Linked DNA regions of Teredinibacter purpureus. The protein of the gene in region 1 interacts with the protein of each later gene in a pairwise test. Links are inferred from orthologs where the notes say so. Each region holds a gene or a part of one and is shown in the gene's direction. Other genes may lie near its edges. The genes, in order: moeA and mobA.

What was found.
Region 2: the proteins of moeA (region 1) and mobA interact in binary tests that used the Escherichia coli proteins (3 or more experiments, as listed by UniProt). The link is inferred for Teredinibacter purpureus from one-to-one orthologs.

The regions. Positions count from the first base shown.
Region 1 is NZ_CP060092.1:2,036,416-2,048,707, reverse strand. Bases 4,189-7,123 are described here. They hold moeA (molybdopterin molybdotransferase MoeA), read left to right. Parts: upstream 4,189-4,996; coding sequence 4,997-6,250; downstream 6,251-7,123. Other genes in these bases: H5647_RS08695 (bifunctional protein-serine/threonine kinase/phosphatase), read right to left, coding at 6,304-7,123; narL (two-component system response regulator NarL), read left to right, coding at 4,345-4,986. Also shown: H5647_RS08725 (HAMP domain-containing protein), read left to right, coding at 1-300; H5647_RS08720 (NnrS family protein), read left to right, coding at 332-1,501; H5647_RS08715 (hemerythrin domain-containing protein), read left to right, coding at 1,540-2,223; H5647_RS08710 (MFS transporter), read right to left, coding at 2,331-4,004; more of H5647_RS08695, read right to left, coding at 7,124-8,079; H5647_RS08690 (NarK family nitrate/nitrite MFS transporter), read right to left, coding at 8,089-9,564; H5647_RS08685 (MFS transporter), read left to right, coding at 9,862-11,142; H5647_RS08680 (alginate export family protein), read left to right, coding at 11,723-12,292. UniProt on the Escherichia coli protein: Catalyzes the insertion of molybdate into adenylated molybdopterin with the concomitant release of AMP.
Region 2 is NZ_CP060092.1:2,484,300-2,496,393, reverse strand. Bases 3,820-6,556 are described here. They hold mobA (molybdenum cofactor guanylyltransferase), read left to right. Parts: upstream 3,820-4,717; coding sequence 4,718-5,395; downstream 5,396-6,556. Other genes in these bases: H5647_RS10650 (cadherin-like beta sandwich domain-containing protein), read right to left, coding at 6,481-6,556; H5647_RS10655 (hypothetical protein), read left to right, coding at 5,470-6,243; pdxH (pyridoxamine 5'-phosphate oxidase), read right to left, coding at 4,008-4,646; H5647_RS10670 (diacylglycerol kinase), read right to left, coding at 3,820-3,865. Outside these bases: H5647_RS10685 (HD-GYP domain-containing protein), read right to left, coding at 1-969; H5647_RS10680 (amino acid aminotransferase), read right to left, coding at 1,174-2,349; H5647_RS10675 (Lrp/AsnC family transcriptional regulator), read left to right, coding at 2,444-2,911; more of H5647_RS10670, read right to left, coding at 3,506-3,819; more of H5647_RS10650, read right to left, coding at 6,557-9,123; H5647_RS10645 (hypothetical protein), read left to right, coding at 9,552-10,994; H5647_RS10640 (VWA domain-containing protein), read left to right, coding at 11,029-11,703. UniProt on the Escherichia coli protein: Transfers a GMP moiety from GTP to Mo-molybdopterin (Mo-MPT) cofactor (Moco or molybdenum cofactor) to form Mo-molybdopterin guanine dinucleotide (Mo-MGD) cofactor.

The DNA.
Region 1 (12,292 bases):
CCGAGTGAAGAAATTCATTTACTGCAAATAGTGCGTGAAGCCGGTCAAAACGCAATTCATCACTCCAAGGGTGATAACGTCTTAATTCGTTTACAGCATAACCGTGATAAAAGCGTAACACTCCTCGTTGAAGACGACGGCGTGGGCATTCCCGATACACCCGAAAAGCTTAATCATTACGGGCTTGCGATTATGAATGAACGAAGTCGAAATCTTGGTGGCGCAATTGAGATACAACCGCGCAAAGAAGGAGGAACACGTGTCGGGTTTACATTTATTCCGAGTGTTCAACGCCTTTAATGACCTTACTATTTAAGAGAATATCTCCATTATGACAATACCCGTATTACAATTGGCGTTTAGGCCACTCTTTTTACTCGCGGCACTCTTTGCAGTAGTTGCCATGGCTATTTGGATAGTAGTCATAAAAGGCGTTATAGCGCTCTCCCCTTACGGTGGCCTTTTATTTTGGCACAGCCACGAATTACTCACAGGGTTTAGCTCTGCGGTACTGGCCGGTTTTCTTTTAACTGCGGTGCAAAACTGGACCAACGTACCGGGTATTCGTGGGCATAAGCTACTGTTACTCGTCTTGCTATGGATTGTCGCACGTCTATTAATGCTATTCCCCATAATTCCCTCTCTTCTTATCGCACTTGTCGACCTTAGTTTTTTAGCCCTCACAGCCTTTTATTTTTCTCAACCCCTGATTCAAACCAATAATCGTCGAAATTTAAAACTATTAGTTATTCTGGGATTATTAATTGCCGCCAACGCATTAAGCCATGCGGGTGTTATTGCTAACGACCCATCACTGGTACAAAAAGGCGTCGCGCTTTATGGCTGGCTTATGATCATAGTCATGACCGTCATAACGGGGCGAATATTGCCTATGTTTACCGCTAACGGAAGCGGTACTCCACGTGTTGAAAACTGGTTTGCCTTAGAAGTAAGCACCATAGTGTTAACCGCCGTCTGCGCGCTTCTATTTGGATTGAATTTAACCGCTATGTTACCCAAAGCAGCCTTGGTCGCCGTAGTGGGCCTTACAGCTTTAACGCATTTACTGCGTTGTTTACGCTGGCGCCCATGGGTAACGTGGCGCTTTCCCTTGCTTTGGTCGCTTCACTTCTCCTGCTTACTTATACCCACGGGGTTATTGGCGCTACTAATCTCACTATTATCACCTTCTTACTCTCAAGCAACGGCCCTACATTGGTTGTTTGCAGGCGCTATGGCCAATATGATTTTAGCGATGATGTCACGTATTGCATTAGGCCACACGGGCAGGCCCCTTAAACCAAAGCGCTTACTAAGCCTTGCCTATATTGCGTTAGCCTTTGCCGCAATCGTGCGCGGGCTTGGCATCTCAATGTGGGGGGCACACTATGAAATGAGCCTGACCCTCGCCGCAAGTGCATGGTGCCTATCATTTTTAATATTTTTGTTTGTGTATATACCCATTCTCACTTCCGCCCGCGCCGATGGAAAACCTGGGTAACGCCTTTTACCATAACATTCCGAGAAACGGACAACGCTATGAGTATACTCGATGTAACGTTAGAAAAATTAGCGGTAGAAATACCCGGTGCAACTGAAATTTTGTACCGTTTCAAACTCGACTATAAACAACATCACTCACTCCCCTTACGCGACGCGATAACCGAATACCGTGCCGACAAACAAAGCGTTATTGAGGAGTTTGAACGGCTAGAGATACGAGGAAAAATACGACCCGATTTTTCACAATACAGCGAAAAGGATCTCGTTCTTTATATCGTGACCCATTACCATAATGTTCATCGCAAGCAATTACCCGAACTTATTCGGCTAGCCAGTACAGTCGAAAAAGAGTGGGGCCACGACCCGCTATGTCCCGTAGGGTTATCGCAATGCATTAGAAATATACTGGAAGATACATTGGCGCACATGGACAAAGAAGAAAAAACCCTTTTCCCCATGATTATCCAATCTAACTGGGACATGGCCGCAAACTGTATGGCCATATTTCAATTCGAGCACGGCGAACATGTGCGCTCGCTGAAGAAGCTTCAACGCAGCGCCCACAACTTTCAATTGCCCACCAACGCCTGCAGCCACTGGAAAGCGCTCTACATGGGACTACAAGCGTTCATCACCACAATGCGCGACCATATTCACCTAGAAGACACCACCTTGTTTGCGCGAATGCCAGATTACTTGTCGCTCTCTAGTCGCTCTTAACGCCCAGACCCAGCGCACGAGTACCAACACATCTCAGCGCCTTTTATGCACTCAAAAAAAAAGCCCGCACAAAGGCGGGCCGAAGATTGTAGACTAAAGATAAATCACTACGGATTATAGAACTCGCCGTCCTTACGTAAATAAAACCACCAATTCACAAACACACACACGGCATAGAAGGCGGCAAAACCAAACAGCGCAACTTCAGGTGTTGTTGCTTTGATTTGCTCACCGAGCACCTTAGGTATATAGAATGCGCCATAGGCTGCTACAGCCGATGTCCAGCCTAATACAGGCCCCGCCTGTTCTTTCGGAAATACCATAGCGATGGTACGGAAAGTAGAACCGTTGCCAATGCCGGTTGCCGCGAACAACAATAAGAAGAGAACAAAGAACGCAACGAAATGCTCTTCGGGTGTAGACGAACCGTAGGCCGCCTTCATGTAGTAGGCAACACCAATAGAACACGCAACCATCGCAATAGAACAGATTTGAGTGACTAATGCCCCTCCCACCTTATCGGCAACCCATCCACCTAACGGACGAATGAGCGCGCCTATAAAGGGCCCCATCCACGCGTACATCAATGCACTAGGCCCATTAGGGTTAGCCGTATCGTGTGTCATAACCCCGTCAACCATGAGATGCTGATAACCAAATATGACTTTAATCGATAGCGGAAAAGAGGCCGCGAAGCCAATAAACGAGCCAAACGTCATCGTATAGATAACGCTCATAACCCACGTATTTTTATTGTTAAATATTTGATACTGACGGCTAAGATTGCTTTTAATCTGCCCGGGAATTTGCTTTAACAAAAATACCGTTGAGGCAATAACCAACACTAATACGATTTCTTTCGGCACCCCAAAACCAGAACCATTTGCCGATTCTGGTAATAATAACCATAGACCAAACGTGGCCGTCAGAAAACCAACCAACAACATACCGCTAATAATACCGAAACTGAAAACGGGGTTGGGTATTTGGGGCGATACATCGTTAGTACGTAAATTGTTCATCCCAAACCAACCAAAAAACGCGAGAGGTACTAACAGTAACAACCAAATAAAACCCGCGTTTTGTATCCAGGTTTCGGCGCCCGCTGGTATTTTACCAATGAGCGTACCGGAGGTATTCTGCAGCACCATCGACTCTCCACCCAACGAACCAAAGATACCAAAGGTCATTGCCAGAGGAACCAAAATTTGCATGGTGGTTACACCAAAATTACCTAAGCCCGCATTCAGCCCCAGCGCCAAACCCTGCTGTTTTTTCGGATAGAAAAAACTGATATTCGACATAGACGACGCAAAGTTTCCGCCACCAAAACCCGACAACAACGCCAACAACTGAAACACCCAAAGCGGCGTATTCTGATCACTTAAAGCAAGGCCAGCACCTAAAGCCGGAATCATTAACAATGCCGTTGTAAAAAATATGGTGTTTCGACCGCCCGTTAAACGAATAAAAAAGCTACTGGGAATACGCAGAGTTGCCCCTGTTAGCCCCGCAATGGCCATTAATGTAAATAATTCCGACTTCGCAAATGGGAAACCAAGATTCAACATTTGTACCGTTATAATGCCCCAATAGAGCCACACGGCGAAGCCGCACAGTAAACTAGGAATCGAGATCCAAAGGTTACGCGACGCAATTTTTTTACCCGTACTTTCCCAAAATTCTGTGTTCTCGGGATCCCATTCATGAATATCTGCACCACCGGCTTTTGGTTTTCCTCCAACCGATCCGGTTTTGTCGTCGACTACTGATTGAACCATCTTGCTCTCCCATACCGAAATTAACCGGCAGTTAAAAAAATGACGGCTGTACTATGGAAAAGATTGCAGTCGCGAACAAGGCGCGCCAAGAGGTAGAGAATAAAGGCCACGCGGCAAAAGCCTATACCCCCAAAGAGGTATCACCGTAGAGATACGCTGATTCAACCGCTATACGTGCGCATCATAAATGGGTACGGACACCAATGGCCCGACAATATCCTTACGAAAATAGCTGATATAGATCAAATGCCTGCTGGGTGTCACACCTGTTATTCGTTATAATTCCACTTTCTCTTGCCACGACAGTTTCGCCCTTTCAGCGCAAAATAAGGCTAACACCATGACAGAAAACGCCGCGACCATATTACTTGTCGACGACCATCCCCTACTCCGAAAAGGCCTAGCGCAATTAATCGAGTTCGAAGATGAATTAGTTGTTATTGGCGAAGCCAGCAATGGTAAAGATGCAATTGCGATAGCGGTAGAAAAAGATCCCGACCTCATTGTGTTAGATTTAAATATGCAAGGTATGGACGGTATAGAAACGCTACGGGGCCTAAGGGAAGCTGATGTAAGCTCTCGCATTATTATGCTCACCGTTTCCGATAACGACGAAGATGTTGTAAGTGCAATTACGCACGGCGCAGATGGCTACCTGCTAAAAGACATGGATCCCGAACAAATTCTTGAAAACTTAAAAGAAGCCGCACTGGGAAAAATGGTTATCAGCCAGAAACTCACCCATATTTTGGCTGGCGCCATTAGAGGCGAAGGTAGCGATAGGCCCAATCTACTGGCAAAATTAACCAGCCGTGAACATGAAATTTTAAAGTATATTGCGAAGGGTTTAAGTAATAAACTTATTGCACGAGAACTGGACATATCGGACGGCACCGTTAAAGTACACGTTAAACATATCTTAAAAAAATTAAACTTGCGTTCTCGCGTTGAGGCCGCAGTATGGATGGTCAATCAAAAATGAGGCTTTCAAAATGAGCTGTTGTGACGCACCAGGATTATTGCCATTAGAGCAAGCTTTAACGATGCTGCAAGAAGCGCCCATCGCTACGCTCGATATAGAGACCATTCCTCTTGAAGAATCGCTTAACCGAATACTGGGCCGCGCACTTATTTCGCCTCACAATATTCCTAATTACGATAATTCAGCAATGGATGGTTACGCACTCAACATTACTACAGCACAACATCATGATACCTATGTAATAGCGGGAAAATCGTTTGCAGGCGCACCTTACGAAGCGGTTGTTGGCGAGGGCCAGTGCATTCGAATTATGACCGGCGCGAAAATTCCTACGGGTTGTAACAGCGTGGTTATGCAAGAAAACACTGTCGTGCACGGCGGTGCTATCACGCTAACGCAGCAGGCAAAGGCCGGCGATAATATTCGTAAAGCCGGTAACGACATTCAAAAAGATACCTTACTACTTAACGAGGGAAAACGGCTAGGCCCTATCGATATAGGCTTATTAGCAACATTAGGCCAAGCAAAGGTCGCCGTGTACCGAAAAGTTCGAGTCGGCCTATTTTCGACCGGCGACGAGATTACACCACTGGGTTCACCGTTAAAAGACGGCTTTATTTACGATAGCAATCGCTACCTTTTACACGCCGCATTACAACGATTAGATATCGAAATTAAAAACTACGGCAACTTACCGGATGATCCCGCGATTATTGAAAGCACTTTTATTCAAGCTGCTCTTGAGTGCGACGCCATTATTTCCTCTGGAGGTGTTTCCGTTGGCGATGCCGATTTTACACGGGATGTACTGCAAAAGCTGGGCGACATCACTTTTTATACGTTAGCCATGAAACCCGGCAAGCCCTTTGCGTTTGGCACTATTACCACACCAGCCAACCCCTCACAGGTTGCTACCTTTTTTGGGCTTCCCGGGAACCCTGTTTCCGCCGCGGTAACCTTTCATCAACTCGCGCTGCCGACCATACGCCGCATGGGTGGCGAAAACGTTACCGTTATGCCAATTTTACATTTACCGTGTGATACCCCGTTACGAAAAAGCCCCGGTAGAGTTGACTTCCAGCGGGCAAATTTACACACCCAATCAGACGGCACTCTTTCGGTGACAACAACCGGCACACAAAGCTCTGGCGCACTCTCGTCACTGTCAAAAGCAGACTGTTACATAAGGTTAGAACAAGACCGAGGCAACGTTGCTGCGGGAGAAATGGTAGACGTTATTCCACTGGATAATTTTCTGCGATAGGCACACGCGTAAGTACGCCAATATTCAGGATAATCGCGTTTGCATCTCTTTGTCTAGGATTGACTAAATAGATAGATAAATAAAAGAAAGGTAAGAAACCAAAAGCCCGACAACAGCTTCCAAAACATTAAGCTGGAGGCTTGCTTTTCTTCAACAGGATCCGGCCTTAAAAACTCAGGGTTGGGCACGGTGAGATCTTTCATAAACGCGCCGATATAACCGTATCGATTTTCCAGATCGAAATCTACGCCTTTTTTTAACGCACCGTCGAACCATAGCGGTATAACAGGATTAAAGCGCGAAGCGTCTAGGTAGCGAAGCCTATCGTAATCAAAGGCCGTTCGACACTCTTCAATGGCATCGCCGTAAGGCAGGTGCCCGGTAAACATTTCATAGGTTAAGGTTGCAAGCGCGTAAACATCACCTTTAATACCGGGGTTTTGGCCCATCAAATAAAGCGGGTCAGAATAGGTGGCGGTGCCTAACGCATTAATATGCTCTAGCGGTCGCTGCATTTCGGCCAAGCCGGCAACATAGACCGACCCGAAATCGACAATAATAGCTTTATCTTCACGGGTTATCAGTACATTCGCAGGCCGTAAATCTTGGTGGATAGCTTCATTATCATGGAAGGCCTGTAAGCCATAGGCTATCTGTTTAACAAGTGCAATCGCCCGCTTAGGGCTTGGTGGCTGTTGCTCCGCAATCCAGTGATCAAGGCCTCGCCCTTCCACATATTCCATCAAATAATACAAACAACTTTTCTTACGATTAGACGGTACAATTTTCACGACATTGTCATTATTAATTCGGCTTCCAATCCATTCTTCCTGAATAAATCGGTCAATATAGTTGATATCGTCTTCGTAATTTCGTGAAGGTGTTTTCATTGCATAATGCTCACCTGTTTCGGTATCTTCCACCAAATACAGTTGCGAGCGCGCAGAGGCAAATAGAATTTTCGTTACCTGATACCCATCCACATTCATACCGACAGATAGATCTGGCGGGAACGGTAAGCGTGTTAACTTAATACTGTAGTCGTCAAGGCTCTCTTCAGGCAAACCGTCAATAATGGCTACCACGGCACTAATATTGTCGTCGCTGCCGGCCGCGTGTGCGGCATTCACAATGGCATCGCTGATTTCTTGTGCGCTGCCGTCGGCACTTAAATAATCACATAGTGCGTCGCTATCAAGAAAATCATGGACCCCATCGCTCGTTAACAATAACCGCTCGCCTTCAAGAAAAGGTTGCCGCCCGTAATCAATATTCAGGCGGCTATCCATTCCCACTGCGCGGGCGAGAATTGCACGATTTCGCTCAATAAATACCGTGTGATCTTTCGTTAACTGGGTTATTGCCCATTTTGACTGTTCATCTCGGTGCAAATGATAAATACGGCTATCACCTACATGAAAAAAATGAGCCGTTCGCCCCTTAAATACGACGGAGCTAAAAGTAGTTAAATAGCCTTTTCCTTCTGTTATAAACTCGTGACTTTTCCGATAGAGCCTTAGATTTAACGTGGTAATAATTTTTTCGCCAGCATGACTTACCGACCATGTTTCGGGCGTTTTGTAATAATCTTCTATAAACCGTGAAACAGCCGTAACACTTGCCTCCCGCCCAGCCTCTGCTGAAGAAACGCCATCCGCAACCAAAAGTGTGACGCCTTTGTTTTGCAACAAATAGTCATCGTCTGGAATGTTGACGCCTGCGCTATCTTCATTGATGGGTTTTCGGCCTGCAATCGAACACCACCCCGCGTCAATTTTTAACGGGGCTGTGGCTGAGTCGACCCGAAGCTTGGGCTCAGTGTTAATCATCTTGCTGTTTTATCCCACGTCTATCATTTGTACAGTGCCATCGGGTAGCACTTCGGAAATTTGACCTTTTGGCTCATCCAGCATCATTGCAATACAAAATATCACGAGCGCTGATGCGGCAATCACCAGAAAAAATGTACTGTAATCAACGAAGCTCAGTACCGTTAAATAAGTAACAGCGCCAACGTTACCATAAGCACCAGCCATTCCCGCTATCTGACCGGTCATACGACGTTTAATAAGCGGCACAATCGCAAACACAGCACCTTCTCCCGCCTGCACAAAAAACGAGCAACACATGGTGGCCATCACGGCTAAGGGTATCCACCACGCCGAGGTAATTTGCGCGAGCACAAAATAGCCCACGGCTAGGCCACCTATAAGTACCATTAGGGTTTTACGACGACCAATTTTGTCCGATAACCACCCACCCGTTGGGCGCGCAACCAAATTCATAAAGGCAAATCCAGACCCTAGTAAACCCGCCGTTACAGGGCTTAAACCGGAAAATGTTTCGAGAAAAAATAACGGTAACATAGATACAACCGCAAGCTCAGACCCGAAGGTTACAAAATAGGCCCAATCTAGAATTGCCACTTGTTTGAACTTGTATTTATCCAATGCCTGTACGCCGTGCAGCAGCGCATGTTTATTGACCGCCCATATTTGCGTTATTTGGAAGATCATTAACAATAATAATACGCCCCACAAAATATACATCGTTTGTGTTGTGAGCAAGCCGACCCCAGTAGGCGATAGTTTCCAGGCAAGCACACCCAACGCAACATACATGGGAATATTCATAAGTAAATAAAGATAGAAATCGCCCCAACTGGTTACCTCCAAACCACCTGCGCGTTTAGGCTTAAAATAAGTAGAGCCCTTGGGCGTGTTACGTGCAGCCACGTAATAAAATATACCGTATAAACCCGCTACGATTCCCGTACTGGCTAACGCGTAACGCCATCCATTCTCACCCCCGTAGACCAATGCTAACGTTGGCAGCAACATAGCCGCCGCCGCCGAACCAAAATTACCCCAGCCACCATAGATGCCTTCTGCTACGCCCACAGTTTTATGTGGAAACCATTCACCCACCATACGAATACCAATCACGAAACCAGCCCCCACAAAACCCATTAAAAATCGCAGCATTGCCAGCTGCTCATAGGTTTGTGAAAACGCAAACGCTAGACAGAGAAAGGACGATATGACCAATAGCGCACTATAGACCCTACGCGGCCCAAATTTATCAACCAATATGCCAATGACAATTCGAGCAGGAATCGTTAACGCAACGTTTAGAATCATCAAGGCCTTAACCTGCTGAACGGAGAGGTCGAACGCTTCTTTCATGTATATTAATAAGGGCGCGTGATTAAACCAAACCATGAAGGTTAGAAAAAAAGCAAACCATGTAATATGAAGCGTTTTAATCTTAGGGTCTTTAAAATCAAGCAATCGAATGGTGTTATCAGTGGACATGGAACCTCCGCACAAAAAAGTATTGGGCGGAGTGTGGCGGTCGACCGGATTACTGCGTTTGACTTACATCAATCAGCGAGAAATATTTTCAGCCGCGCAACGCAACGGTGACAATTTAACTACCCCATTTGAGATTAGCAGGAAAGCGTTCACGCCCCTAAATTAGCACTACCCTACCCACAAGGGGGTACACTTGAGAGATGCGAATCCACTGCTCTAACTTCTAGTAGGCATAGCCCGCCTAGCGTTAAGTGAATTTGTTACATTGCTTACAACGAAAGAGGGTCGCTAGGTTTTATGCAAAAAAGTCTGCTGTTCAAAGGTGCCAATCGCGCACTACTACTCGCAACCATTGCCTTTGGTGCCAATTTTTCCGTATGGATATTATTTGCAGTTCTTGCTTTGGAGCTTCAAACAACACTTTCACTTTCTGCACTCGAACTCGGAATGCTCTTTGCGTCGCCTATGCTAACGGGGGCCTTGCTGCGTATCCCCGCAGGTTTTCTGGCAGACAAATACAACCCTAAAATGCTATTTGTGCTTCAAATGTTAACGGTTGTGCCTTCGCTATTACTCTTGCCTTCTGCACACTCACTCGCTGACCATATGTTGCTCGGCCTTTGGATAGGGGTTAGCGGTACATCATTTACCTTTGGTATTCGGTACATCACCGATTGGTTCGAACGTAGCCAACAGGGTACCGCCATGGGCATATTCGGCGCGGGCAATGCCGGTGCCGCCTTAACGCTCGCGGCAGTGCCATCAATTGTCGAACATTTAGGCTGGGCCACCATAGGGCCTATTTACGCCACTGGGCTTTTACTCACTGCTTTTGTGTTTTTATGGCTAGCACCTACTCGGCCTGCGCAAGCCAACAAAGTTAGTTACACCGCTACGCCTCTGACACTAAAACAAATTGTAAGCACCTTACAAATTTGGCGATTCAGCCTCTATTACTACTTTGTATTTGGTAGTTTTTTAGCGTTGATATTGTGGCTTCCACAATATTACGTTAACGCCTACGGCCTATCGGCCAAACAAGCCATGGCCTTCACCCTTTTCTTTGCAGCCACCTCAAGCATGGTACGAGCGTTAGGTGGATGGTTTGCAGACCGGTATGGCGGCCGTTCAGTTAATTGGACGGTATTTTGGACCTGCCTCGTGTGCTTATTTTTTCTGAGTTATCCGCCTACCAGTATGACTATTCACGGGGTGCACAGCGACGTGCTGCTCACTATTGAAGTGAACGTGTGGGTTTTTACCGCACTTATTTTTGTTATCGGTATTGCTCAAGGTTTTGGTCGCGCAAGCGTGTACAAAATTATTAACGATTATTACCCCCAACAAATGGGCTCAGTGGGCGGCTTTGTCGCGGCCATGGGAGCCTTAGGTGGGTGCACACTACCTCTTGCGTTCGGGCTAGTGGTGGATGGAGTAGGTATTTATAGTGCCTGCTTTATGCTGCTGTATGGCGTGCTCGCCATTTGTATGATTGCAATGTTTTTTGCACACAAATCTGACCGCTTTCAACAAAGGCTAAGCCAGGCACAAAGTCATAACTTTTTGGACAGTGAATAATTAACCGCTGATTACAGTGCACGAAAAGAGTGCCGGTATTGAGCGGCAACACGAGCGGATTCGCACTATTTTTTCTGCTCTGTGCCCCATGACGAAACACTTTAATTACGTAAGGTTTTTAATACAACAGCCCCAATAGAAAATTTTACAGTAAAAATTTTTGTTATTTTTCATGGCCGCTTAACATACAAAAAGTAACGATAAGTACGTTGCTACAGAGAAAAAGTACAATTCCATCATATTGATATTAAAGAGTTTTTACGCAAAACGAGTCGCTCGACTGTATTTCGTCGGCCACTCATGACACCCACAATGAGCAAATCGGAATTACCTGTTGCGGTAAAAATATAGCGGACACAGACCGTTCTTTGAAATATCGGTACACATTATGCAGTAGAGATAATCGTATTGTGCTGTGACCCATTACTGTCACAACTTACCCGCAGACAGTAATGTACGCACTAAAAGCAGTCAGCATTGTTGCTGCTGCTTTATTCGATTTTCCTTTGGGGGGAAGTTCGACAGCAGCCATTTTTTGAATATGCAAGATTAAATATTGGTCTAACTTAAGGAAACATGAATGAAAACATCACTCAAACTCTTCGCTAGTACTGCTATTGCCGTAGTTGTATCAACACCCGCTTTCGCGAGTGAATCCGCATTAGAGACTTTGATCAACGAAAGTACGACAAAAGTCGATTTTCGCTATCGTTACGAAGGCGTATCGCAAGATGGAATCGCCGAAGACGCGGCCGCCAATACATTACGTAGCCGCTTAACGTTTAAATCTGGAACTGTAAATGATTTTTCGTTTACGCTCGAGATGGATGATGCTCGCCCTTTAAGCGCTGAAAATTACAACACCGCAACCAATGGTAATACGGCCTACCCAGTTGTAGCAGACCCAAAAGGCACCGATTTAAACCAAGCGTACGTGCAATATAACCGTGGTGGTTTTACCGCGCTAGGTGGCCGTCAAAGAATACTGCTCGACGACCAACGTTTTGTGGGTGGCGTGGGATGGCGACAAAACGAACAAACCTATGATGGTTTAACCTTTAAATACGACGCTGGTGACTTTAAGGGTAGCTATAGTTACGTCAATAACGTAAACCGTATATTTGGCCCACTTGGTTCGGCCAATCAAGCC
Region 2 (12,094 bases), 450 kb from region 1 along the record:
GGGATAAAGGCCAATGGTCTCAATAAACTTCAATGCTAGCGCTTCGTCGAAATGCTTACCTTTTTCGTTGTAGATTATTTTAAGGGCTTCAGTTGACGTTTTTGCGCGTGAGTAACAACGATCAGCAGTCATGGCGTCGTAAGCATCTACGATGGCGATAATACGCGAAAACCGAGAAATACCATGCCCCGGTAATTTACGGGGATAACCTTGCCCGTCGATACGTTCGTGATGGCTATACGCAACATCAATGGCGCCATTGTATATATTGGAACTCGCCAGCAATAGGTTACGCCCATGTACCGTGTGCGCTTTCATTAAACGCATTTCTTTAGGCGTGAGGCTTGCGGGCTTATCTACAATTTCTTCCGGCACCCGCATTTTACCTACGTCGTGCAGTAATCCACACATGCCCAAATTGTGCAGCTCTGCTTCGTCGAAACCCAGCTGTCGCCCAAACGCGATGGCGAGAATACAGACATTTAAACAGTGCTCAGCCGTATATTCTCGCTCATCTCTAATTTTTGCCATCCACAAAAGCGCGTCTGGGTGCCGAATAACCGATTGGACGCAGTCATTAACCATGTCTCGGGCTTGAGCACCATCTAACGCTCCACCCAAACGAATGTCATCCAACAGTGTTTTGGTGAGAGAGCGGGCTTGCCGAAATGCCTTGTACGCCTTTCGATGCTCATCTTGAATAGATACTTCCGGCGCAAAGGCATCGTTTGAGGGTTTTGCGTGCGAGGCGGTGCCATCTCCAGAACTATTGGCACTTAATTTTGTTTCTTTGTAATCCGTATCGACCCACACACTCTCACAATATTCCGATACGATATCAATATCGTCCTGCACTTCGAGTAGAAAGCCCTGCATTATGAAGGGGGTATCCAACCAGTCTTTATCTAATTTGGATACAAACATCCCAACCCGCAGTTCACCTACATGCATTTTGACGATCTTCGACATGAGCCCTCGCTATAAATCAAAACATTTCAATGCTCACTTGAATACGTCACGCTCTATAACATTAGCTTTCAACACTCGCGATACCATGCGTATCGCGGGCAAAAAGAAGCACTGAAGGTCGATATTTCAGCGGGATAGAACGCAAAACTTGGAGCCTAATTTTGAGTATAGAAGCTCCCTCTGCGATCGGGATGTCTATTCCATTTATATGACGCGCATTAGCGCATCACAAAATTTATCCCTATTTTGGTGGTTGAGGCCCGCCAAACTAATCCGGCTTGTTCCCACCATATAAACACCATAAGCATCGGCCAGCTCGGCTACTTCGCGCTCACCCAATCCTAAAAAGGAGAACATTCCCTGCTGACGAGCAATATGATCAAATCGACCTTCGGCACCTCGATTGTTAATCGCCGCCACGAATTGATCACGCATAGCTTTAATTCGATTACGCATTTCATCAACTTCCGCAAACCATACTTGCCGTAAGGCGTCATTCGATAAAATATTCGCCACAATCGCCGCGCCGTGTGACGGCGGCATAGAGTAAATACCCCGAACAATACTCGCGATATGAGAAGTTGTGATCGCCTTACTCGCACCTAATACGGCTACTGCACCTACTCGCTCACGGTATAAACCAAAGTTTTTTGAACACGAGAGTGCTAACAACACCTCGGGTAATTGTTCACACATCAATCGAATACCATAGGCATCTTCTGCTACACCTTCACCAAAGCCTTGGTACGCCATATCGATAAACGGAACAAACCCACGCCTCTGAGCCACATCTGCAACGGCTTGCCACTGCTCACGCGTTAAATCAGCACCACTCGGATTGTGACAACAACCATGCAGCAACACCAAATCGTTCGCAGGAACTTTTTCAAGGCATGCCAGCATTTCTTCAAATCGTATCGTATGTGTCGAGAAGTCGTAATAAGGGTACTGTTTTATCGGCACTCCTGCGTCCCCGAGTAAGGGCACATGGTTGCCCCAGGTGGGGTCGCTCACCCAAATACTACTGGTGCGGCTAGCACGCTTTATAAGCTCGGCCGCAACGCGCAACGCACCACAACCGCCAGGCGTTTGAACCAACGCTAAACGATCAAGTTCAGCATGGGAATCACCCAAGACAAGCTCCGCCATCTGTTGATTAAACACCGCATTACCGAGAGGGCCTATATACGCCTTCGTGTCTTCAGTATTTAGTAGCTGTGTTTCCGCTTGTTTCACACAGTCAAGAATGGGCGTTCTGCCCTGAGCATTTCGATAAACACCAACACCCAAATCGACTTTGTCTTCTCTGGGGTCAGCGTTAAATTTACTTATAAGGCCCAATATAGGGTCCGGAGGAAGAGTGGAAAGAGAATCGAACATAGAACTTTTTCAACGTTGAGGACTAGGGAGACACAGTGTAAAGTCGTGCCGAAAGCTCGATTCTACCCTATTTAAAGCACACAATGGACCTGTCATGACCTCTGTCGAACTCGATAATTACGACATCAAAATACTAAAAAGCCTACAAGCCAATGCCGACATTTCGATGGCCGAACTGGGCGAGGCAGTAGGGCTCTCTCACACGCCTTGCTGGCGAAGGGTAAAACGGCTAGAAGAAACCGGCTATATCCAAAACCGCGTAACGCTGCTCAATGCAGAGCACTTAAATCTGAGTGTTGTTATTCACGCCTACATCACAATTAAAAGTCACGATGAAGAATCACTACTTGCTTTCGAAAACGCCGTACATACTCTTAACGAGGTCGTAGAATGCTATTCCATTACAGGGGATAAAGACTACCTAGTGAAAGTCATTGTCGCGAGCGTCGATCAATACGAACAACTACTAAAGAGCAAGCTAGTGCACTTACCCAATGTAGCCTCAGTGAACTCTGTATTTGCGTTGAAACAGATTAAATACACCACTCAGCTACCGCTCTAACGCTAGAATCACATTAAGCTTTCTAGCGCGCCACGCTCTTTATGTTGATTTTCTGACCACGAAGATACCTTTACCCCCCGCAATCCGAAGAATCAATTCCACAAACAAAAAAAAGCCCGCTCGGAAGCGGGCTGGGACTAGTTACACATAAATCACATCAAAATTAAGCGAATAACAAACTCATATAACAACAAATGTAAACAACATTCTAAACGCTGCGACTAACTTGAACCGTGTTCACGCAGCGGAACAACACGTTACTGATTAATAATATAGCACATACGCATTAAAGATAAAGCCATAAAATGAAAAATATCATGTAAAAAAAAACAATAAAACTCACAATAAAGCATTAACAATTATAAGAAATTGCGTTTTAACGCTTAAAGGCACTATTTTTCAAGCAAATCTGTATTGCTTAAAACTTCGACTTAAAGGGAAAGAATTAATTCCATGGGAAAAATGCAAGAAATGAGGAAGGCTGTAATTTAATTTGGCGCATGGCGCACTGAGCATCCCTTTTCAAGACTGTATTGCACTTATGGCCTTGTCGCCACACCTCAAACCAAAAGTCTATCAAGACAAAGATCAAACCTAGAAGGCAATAACACTGACCCAAACAAACACAAGAAGCGTCAAAGCCAGAAGTACAGCCGCTGACCCCATATCTTTCGCGCGCCCAGCAAGCTCATGATGTTCATAACCCACGCGATCAACTACAGACTCAATAGCACTATTGAGTAACTCCACTATTAACACCACTATAACGGAGAAGATTAAGACCACACGTTCCAATGTAGTAAGGTTCAACCACAACGCGACCGGAATAAGTACAACCGCGAGCACAAGCTCTTGTCGAAAGGCAGCCTCATTTCGACACGCCGCTAGAATACCCTTGTAAGAATAAACAGTGGCTTTAACAATACGGGTAAATCCACGATTTTTCTGGATCATATTCTCTACACCTCATTCGACGGCAACGGTAATAGGCGAGAGAGTATGTCGGCTTAATGACAGAAGGATGACAAGCACCCTATTAAGAGGAATAAGGTACGCCACACTCGCTTCAATAAAAGTAGTGTGTATTGGATAGCCCCTACGGAGCCACGCGCTCAATCGCCCAACGTTGCTCAGCGCTTTTAACGTATTGAAAACGATCATGTAAACGACTGCCTCCCCCTTGCCAAAATTCAAACGCGCTCGGAACAATACGGTACCCCCCCCAGAAATCCGGTAGAGGCACCTCTCCTTCTGCAAACTTAGCTTTCATCGATTCAAATTGCATCAGTAACATTTTACGTGAGCTTATTGGATGGCTTTGCCGAGAACTCCAAGCCGCTATTTGGCTATCACGTGGCCGAGAAAGAAAATACGCGAGCGACTCTTTTAGCGGTATTCGCGCTGCAACGCCTTCCACCTCTACTTGACGCTCCATTCCGTGCCATGGAAAATGCAAACAGACATTGCGGTTCACCTCAATTTGTTGGGATTTTTGACTCGCATAATTCGTAAAAAAAACGAACCCTCGTTCATCCAGATGCTTCAACAACACAATGCGCTGGCTTGGTTTCCCTTCGCTGGACACTGTAGCCAAAGTAAACGCAGTGGGATCTGGAATGTGTGCTTCAATGGCTTGATCCAACCACAGTTTAAATTGCGTGATAGGGTTATCTTGTAGGTTATCTCGGCGTAAACCGCCAGCGAGGTATTCTCGACGAATGTCTTCTAGTTTCATAATTCGGGTATGATAGTAAGTTATAAAGTTGCCCAGACTGGGGAACGGGATATTACCGATTAAATACGATTATGACATCTTCATTTTCTACTATACCGCCAGTAGCCGCACTCATTCTAGCCGGTGGAGAAAACCGTCGTATGAACGGTAAAGCTAAAATATTGTTGCCTCTAGGGCAACACACGCTCCTGCAAAGACTCCTTAACTCGTTACAACCTCAGGTGCGAGCTATTGCCCTCAGCTATAACGACCCATTACCCGCACACCTAATAGCAGAGCACTTCAGCCATGAGCGCCCAGTACTCAAAGATAATGGCGAAACGCGCGAAGGCCCCTTGGCAGGTATACAAAAAGGGCTCGAATGGCTAAAACCGCTACCAGCCTGCGAATGGCTGTTAACCGTACCTGGCGACACCCCCTTTCTGCCCGACAACCTAGTGACACGACTATTTGACAGTACCGTAAACACACCTATTAGTAAGGCACACTATATATGCTGGCAAGGCCGAGACCATTTTTTAACCGGCCTATGGCATGCATCAACACTCCCTGTACTTACCCAGTATTTGGCATCTGGCCAACGCTCAGCAAAAGGCTTTCTGGCTTCGTTAAATTCAACACGCGTGTGCCTCACTACGGACGCTGTTGTTGCATCACCAACGTTGAAAGAACACCTGTTTTTTAACATAAACACACCCAACGACCACGCTAAAGCAAAAGCCATTGCACTAGAACAACGCTCCCAATGACACACCAGAAAAACACACAGTGCCTTTCTTACGTAAAACATGCCTACATTGCGCTTATGCTCTTATGCATGTTTATGGTCTCTACTCACGCTATCGCATGCGCTGAGCAAGCACGTTCAGATTTGGAAAAACTTTATTGCGAACTTAAAGCGCGAGGCAAAAGCGCAGCCTTACCAACATTTATGGAGTTTCGTGGTAACGCTGAAAAGATCCAACGGCTACTGCTCAAAGCGCCAGCCCGAAAAGCCGGGCTATCATTGCCCCCTCTCAATGGAGAAACACTACAGGCGCTTCCCGATACAGCGACGCCAATACCCACAACAAAACAACAGAATACAGCGGTACAAGCCCACCACACCGAAAACGCGCCACTTTCTAGCCGCTGCCAGCTATTGCCACTTGTCATCCACTGTCAGTTTGGTCGCTACCATCTGCAAACGAATAAACCGAATAGCGAACTCTCTTCTCGTGCGCTCAGCCCCACGAATACGCTTTCCATACGGCCCCGTGATCACGCCGCTTATTTAAACGAAACAGACCTTTACTACCTAAGCCAAACCTACCCCGTTTATTTAGATCGAATGCTAAGTATAGGATTAGGTGATTCAACGATGTCATTTACACGCTTTGCCGCAACATTCGACGAAATACAGCAACGCGGCGGCAATTTTGCCAATCGCTTTTCGGCCATGTTCCAATTACTAAAGGCCGAGAAATCTCGTAACGGAATTAAACGTCGATACGACGAAAGCCAGCCTCACAGCCTTACGCAGTGCATGGAGGTTGGTAGGACATTGTTGGTATGCGACAACGTAAAACGAAACTGGGTCTACAAGTTTGACGGGTAAGCAAAAGCAACGTTACACAAACAAACACGCGTCATAACGTTGGTTTACGGTCAGGCATATACGGGGATAGTGCCACAAGGGGATAGTGCCACAAGGGGATAGTACTACAAGGCAATAGTACTACAAGGCAATACTAGTACCGAGCATAGAACTAAATCACCGTGAATGCAGCGTAAAATAAAATGTTCACGCACAAAAAAAGGGCTTTAAAAGCCCTTTTTCTCAGAGTAAAACAGATTACTGAGCGATTAAACGGAAACGCTGAAGTTCGTGGCCAATATTAACAGCAAGATTAACGGCAGAACCCACTTCTGCAGCGCCGGTCAACACATACCGCCGACCCCAATCCCCTTTGTTAACAATAATAACTTCATCACCATCGTAAAATAGCTGCCAACGAAGGTAGAAGCCGTCTTCAGGGTTAAGAATAACGCCTAACGAGTCAACTTCGGCAGTCACCACAGGAAGCCCTGTTTCACCCACATAAAGCGGTGTTTGTGGCGCCAGTGTGCGCCCAGGAACATCTGATGGCACAATGAAAACAAACCCATCTTCATCATGGACAAACTTCCACAATTGCTCAGCCGCATTCCCACACGCTTGCATCTCTATACCAGCGGACAAATTAATGCCGGAATCCGTCGTGGTATAAGGGCGTACTTCTGCCAAGCACAGCGGTGTATCAACAACTGTTTGAATCTGATAGATGGGCACTGAGTATTCCGTATTAATACCCGCTCCAACGTAACTTACCTCTACCCCATCAGTTCGAGTATTTTCAGTCGCATTAAATACCGCAACATTACCGCTATTCGCAAGCGCAGTGGCTGCACCACCAAGATCCGCTTTATTTTGATAAAAATGCGTATTTTCCCCCCACGCTTGTGTCACCCAATCTCGTTCTACTGTAGTAGCGGCAACAACATGGTTTAACGCTTCGCCCGACTCATTAATAAAGGTGTTGAAGCTAATATCAGTATCATTCCCCTTCACAACGATCAACGCAGACTGCTCAGCGTTTGCGGACAACCCAAGGCCATCAATAACATTGAACTTAACCTCAGTTGATTCAACACCTTCATGAATATCGATGGCTTCAGCCAACACATTTGGCCCAAGAATATTGGTAAAAATACGATTGCTCATATTCGTTGGGTCAAAAACACCTGAAGGCGCACTGGACCATTCGTCTGCGGGCGAACCAACAACAATAGCTTCAGCATATGCGTCGTAGCCTTCACGCGTAGACAAACCAGTATTCGAAACCAAAGAGCGTCGCAGACTATTATATGAACTACCGTTACGAAGCTGTATACCTCGCTCACCCACATGGCTCACCGTTAACCCTGTAAGCTCGTTATAGCTCGCGCCATCCAAAACAATGCCATTTCTTCCGCCATAGGTTTGGATGTTGTTCACAACCCAGTAATCGCCCGAAAGACGTAACACGTCATTTTCTGTCTGGCTTTCCCCAAATAATATGGGATAAGCGCCACTACTGGCACTACGCAATGTTATGGGAGTATCAGCGGTACCACTACGATCGCTGTAAAAAAGCGCGTCTTCATGGCCGCTTGTGTCTAATGAAGCTGTTCCGAAGTAGTACGTGGGACGCACAACAATTTCATCATTAGGCTCGGCGTTTAACAACGCTGCCTGTAACTCATCGACAGTCTCAACCAATACCCAATTAGTCTCTCTGCGCCCTAGCGAAAGCGTGTAATACCGTTTATTAGTGCCATTACTGGCGGTGACTTCTAGTACCCGCTCAACGGAATCGACACCGTCCACATCAATAGCGAACGGCACACCCGCTAATAGCGTTTGGGGTTCTGTAACACTTAAGATAACCCCAGTATCACTCAGTTCCGGCACACCCAAAGTCATGGTTGCGCCCTCTACTGAAGGGCTAGCGGTTAACTGTAGGCCTGAGACATTTTGATTGTAAGCACCAAGATAACTCGGAATTAAGCAACCAAAATCGGTTTGTAATTCTGCGCCAACAATTTCCATAGCGCTCAAAGTCGTATCTGCAGCCAACTCTTCTGTGGTGCCAACAGCTCGAGTAACGGTTAACTGATAGGTTTCTTCGCCAACACCATCTTCAGCACGAGACACTAGTTCGACTAAATTGTCACCCTCGGCCACGTTTAGCTCAATCGATTGAAAGTGAGCACTTTCTCGATTATTAATGGTTACGCTGGTATGACGTTCGTTGGTTTGCGCACCGACAGTTATCATGCAGCCCGCATAAGGCACTTCAGCTGCGTAAGAAAAGACAGAAGAATTAAATTCAGGAGTGAGTGCCAGATAAAAAACGTCTGACGCATCATCAGAATTGTAGGCTTGATTGGTCGCCACAATATTCAGCAGCTTTGCTGACGTACTCACCCGATGAACATTTATAGTGTAATTAAGGCGACGGGTATTTCCGTCTTCAGACATCCTCAATACAATAATGTTATCGCCTTCTGCCAAGGTTTTAGTATCAACCTCGCCAGGCTCAATCTCGTTATTTTCGCCCAAATAATTGAACGTACTATTACCATTTTCATCAAGTACCGGATCGCCATTTTCATCGCGCTCCAGCTCTCGCTTAGCAATAGCAAGTTTAATGTCTTCGTTTAAAGGTGAGGCGGTAATATTAATACTCGTCACATCACTGGGGACATTAAGCGCATAAGTGCCTATATAGTCGGGATCGAAAGCCGGCACTAACGTACCTTGATCGATCACCAAACTGCTTAAGCGCATATCGGTAAGGTCGCTAAAATCGGTAACGGCACCTTTTTTCCGATCAGTATCATTGCCACAGCCGTTTAGGCTCAATAAAAGTAATACGGAAAAAGCATACAAGAAGGGGGATGTACTTCGTAACATTCGTTGAATTAACCCAAAAAATTAACCATTTAGAGGAGGCTGACTACGCCGGAATCTGTGTCTTTCTTTCTTATTGATCGTTGTGATAATTAGGCCTTAAAGACCGAAAAATCAGGGCGACCAAGGTACTAGTTATCGCCGCTTGAGTAAAGGGTGGACTTGTAAAGCGTCTGATCCAATGCGCACACCCTTACTAGCTCAAACTTTGACCGTAACACAGCGATAAGTTCACATTTTTTTTCTTATTAAAATCAAATAGTTAGCGCTGCCATATTTCGCCATATTTGGACAGAATTGATCACCACGAAAACGTGAACAACGCCCTCTCGCACCACCTCTACGTTGATAAAGTAAGCACAACTACCGCGAATACTAACATTCGCAGCCAACATACCCTTACATTTCACCCAATCAAGGTGGTACGTACTATGATCTTCGAGACTCCTTTCACCCTCAATAGTTGGGGTGAATTCGCAATACTCTTTATTGGGGGGACACTCGTCCTCTACATTGCCCGTAACGCAGCTCATCGTGCGCTAAATGGCTCATTCAACAGTTTATACAGTGGCCTTAGGCTCGCAGCAAAAGCACTGCAAGCCGCCCGCATTCGCTTATATCATCGAAACAGAGAGGTATTGCTCGCCCAAGGGAGAGAGCAAGCCGAACGAGACCTTGAAAAAGAGTTTTTTGAAGTGAATAAATTTGTCCAACGTGATCTTGGTGGCTACCCACAGTTACAACGCCAAATGCAAGCGCAAGTCGCGCGTATACAAGACGATTACGAACGAAGCCGTGAAGTACCATTAGCGGGGCCTGATTGGGTAGAAGCCGTCGACGCCATAGCAAAACTTAAAAACGGGGAAAAAGCAGCAACCATTGGCGGGAAAGTTTTAGAGCAAATTCACGCCTCCGCTGAACAACAGCATAAAGAAACGCTTGCAGCTTACCGAAAAGAATCATTCACTCGCCACAACGCGCTAAAAAGTATGACGCCCTATTGGCGAAAACTGGCTTATAGCGTTGACGAAGTGGGCGAACGCCTTAAAGAAATCGTCACACGAAGCCATAATATTGATCATCAAATGATTCGCTTTAATGACATTGTCGCCGGTAGAGACAAAGCGGAACGCGCCCTTAAAGCATCCTCTATTACCCAGTTTATTATCGCGGCATTGGTCATAACTATTGCCATTGGCGGCGCGTTTTTCAACTTTCACCTGATAGCATTACCCATGTCAGAAATGGTTGGCTCGGTGCAACGAGTCGCGGGGGTTAAGGTGGCCGATTTAGCCGCGCTTGTCATTATTTGCTTAGAAATGACTGCCGGTATATTTCTATTGGAAAGCCTGCGCATAACGTCACTATTCCCATTAATTGGCGCTATGGATGACCGCATAAGACGCACCATTATGATTGCCGCCGCAATTGTACTTATTGTTTTAGCGTCAACTGAATCGGCGCTGGCCTTTATGCGGGATCAAATAGCGGGAGATCTCGCCGATTTGCGTGCCTCACTTGCCGGCGTAACCGCCACTACCCCACTCACAGATACGAACATTAACGAGTGGATACCACTCGCAGCCAACATGACACTCGGGTTTATTCTACCGCTCGCTCTCACGATGGTTGCCATACCGCTAGAGTATTTACTCCAAACGGGTCGAAGCGTTTTCGGTAGCGTACTGGAGTTAGCCTTAACGGTAACCGCTGTGATTATGCGCATAACAGCGGCCATGGTTAGGCACATTGGAAAAATCGTGATCAGTTTGTATGACCTTCTAATAGCGGCGCCTTTATGGTGTGAAGCACTTATTCGCCAATCACTGGAAACACCATCGAAAGCTCGTTTAAACACGGTCACCGAAAAGTAAGCCGGAAACCGCATTAACTAATAAGGCCGTCAGAATGACTATTCTATTCCACAACATTAAAACCCTCTTTATCAGGTTGGTGTTCACCTCAATATTCGGGCTCACGGCTTGCAGCGATACACCACCCACAAACTATGCCCGCGGTGTTTACTTACTACTAGACACCTCTGGCACCTATACCCAAGAGTTAACCAAGGCACAGCAACTCATCAATTTTATGTTAGCGATACTGGAACCCGGCGATACCTTCGCCGTTGCTCGTATTGATAGCGGTAGTTTTAGTGAAAAAGACATTATTGCAAAGGTGGTGTTAGATGCACGTCCATCTGTTGCGAATAAACAAAAACGGACATTCGCAACCCAAATAGAGCGCTTTGTTGGCACGGTTCAAAGCAGTGCCTACACCGATATTTCGGGCGGTTTACTGCAAGGAGTCGAATATCTAAACGAAGCGAATGTCGGGAGTAAAACCATTATGATCTACTCCGATTTAAAAGAAGAACTCCCTAAAGATTACGTACGTGACTTCGACTTAAATTTAAAAGGGTTTACTGTGCAAGCGCTCAACGTTACTAAGCTTCGAGCAGACAACCAAAACCCGCAAGACTACTTAAACCGCCTTTCACTTTGGAGCAATAAGGTGATTACTGGTGGCGGAAATTGGCGAGTTGTGAACGACCTAGACAAACCTGAAGCACTTACCTTTTAAGCTTAAGGCGTTGATGCAGAACACTGTTGTTATCAACCACTGGCTAGCAACCGCACATTTCATTCTATGATCGATGCTAGCCAGCAGGTTTTGTTCAATGCAATATGCAGGCGCACGGCCGCACACCCAGCGCCAGCTTACATAATATGTATAATACCTTTTGCTCGCCAAAAACAACTCTTCGACGCGTGAATATTTTTTTGCGCTCCAACGTCAACGCACCCTCACGCCATTCGGCATAAATATCATATTAATCGTCGCCAAAATCACTAAAAAGTCAACCTATGGCGCCAATAATTCAGGAGTGGCACCTCATGTTTTACCTGCTAATGACGCCAATTAGGTATACTCCCTCCTGTGAAGGCTACCCATCTTTCTCTGAGGCTGGAGT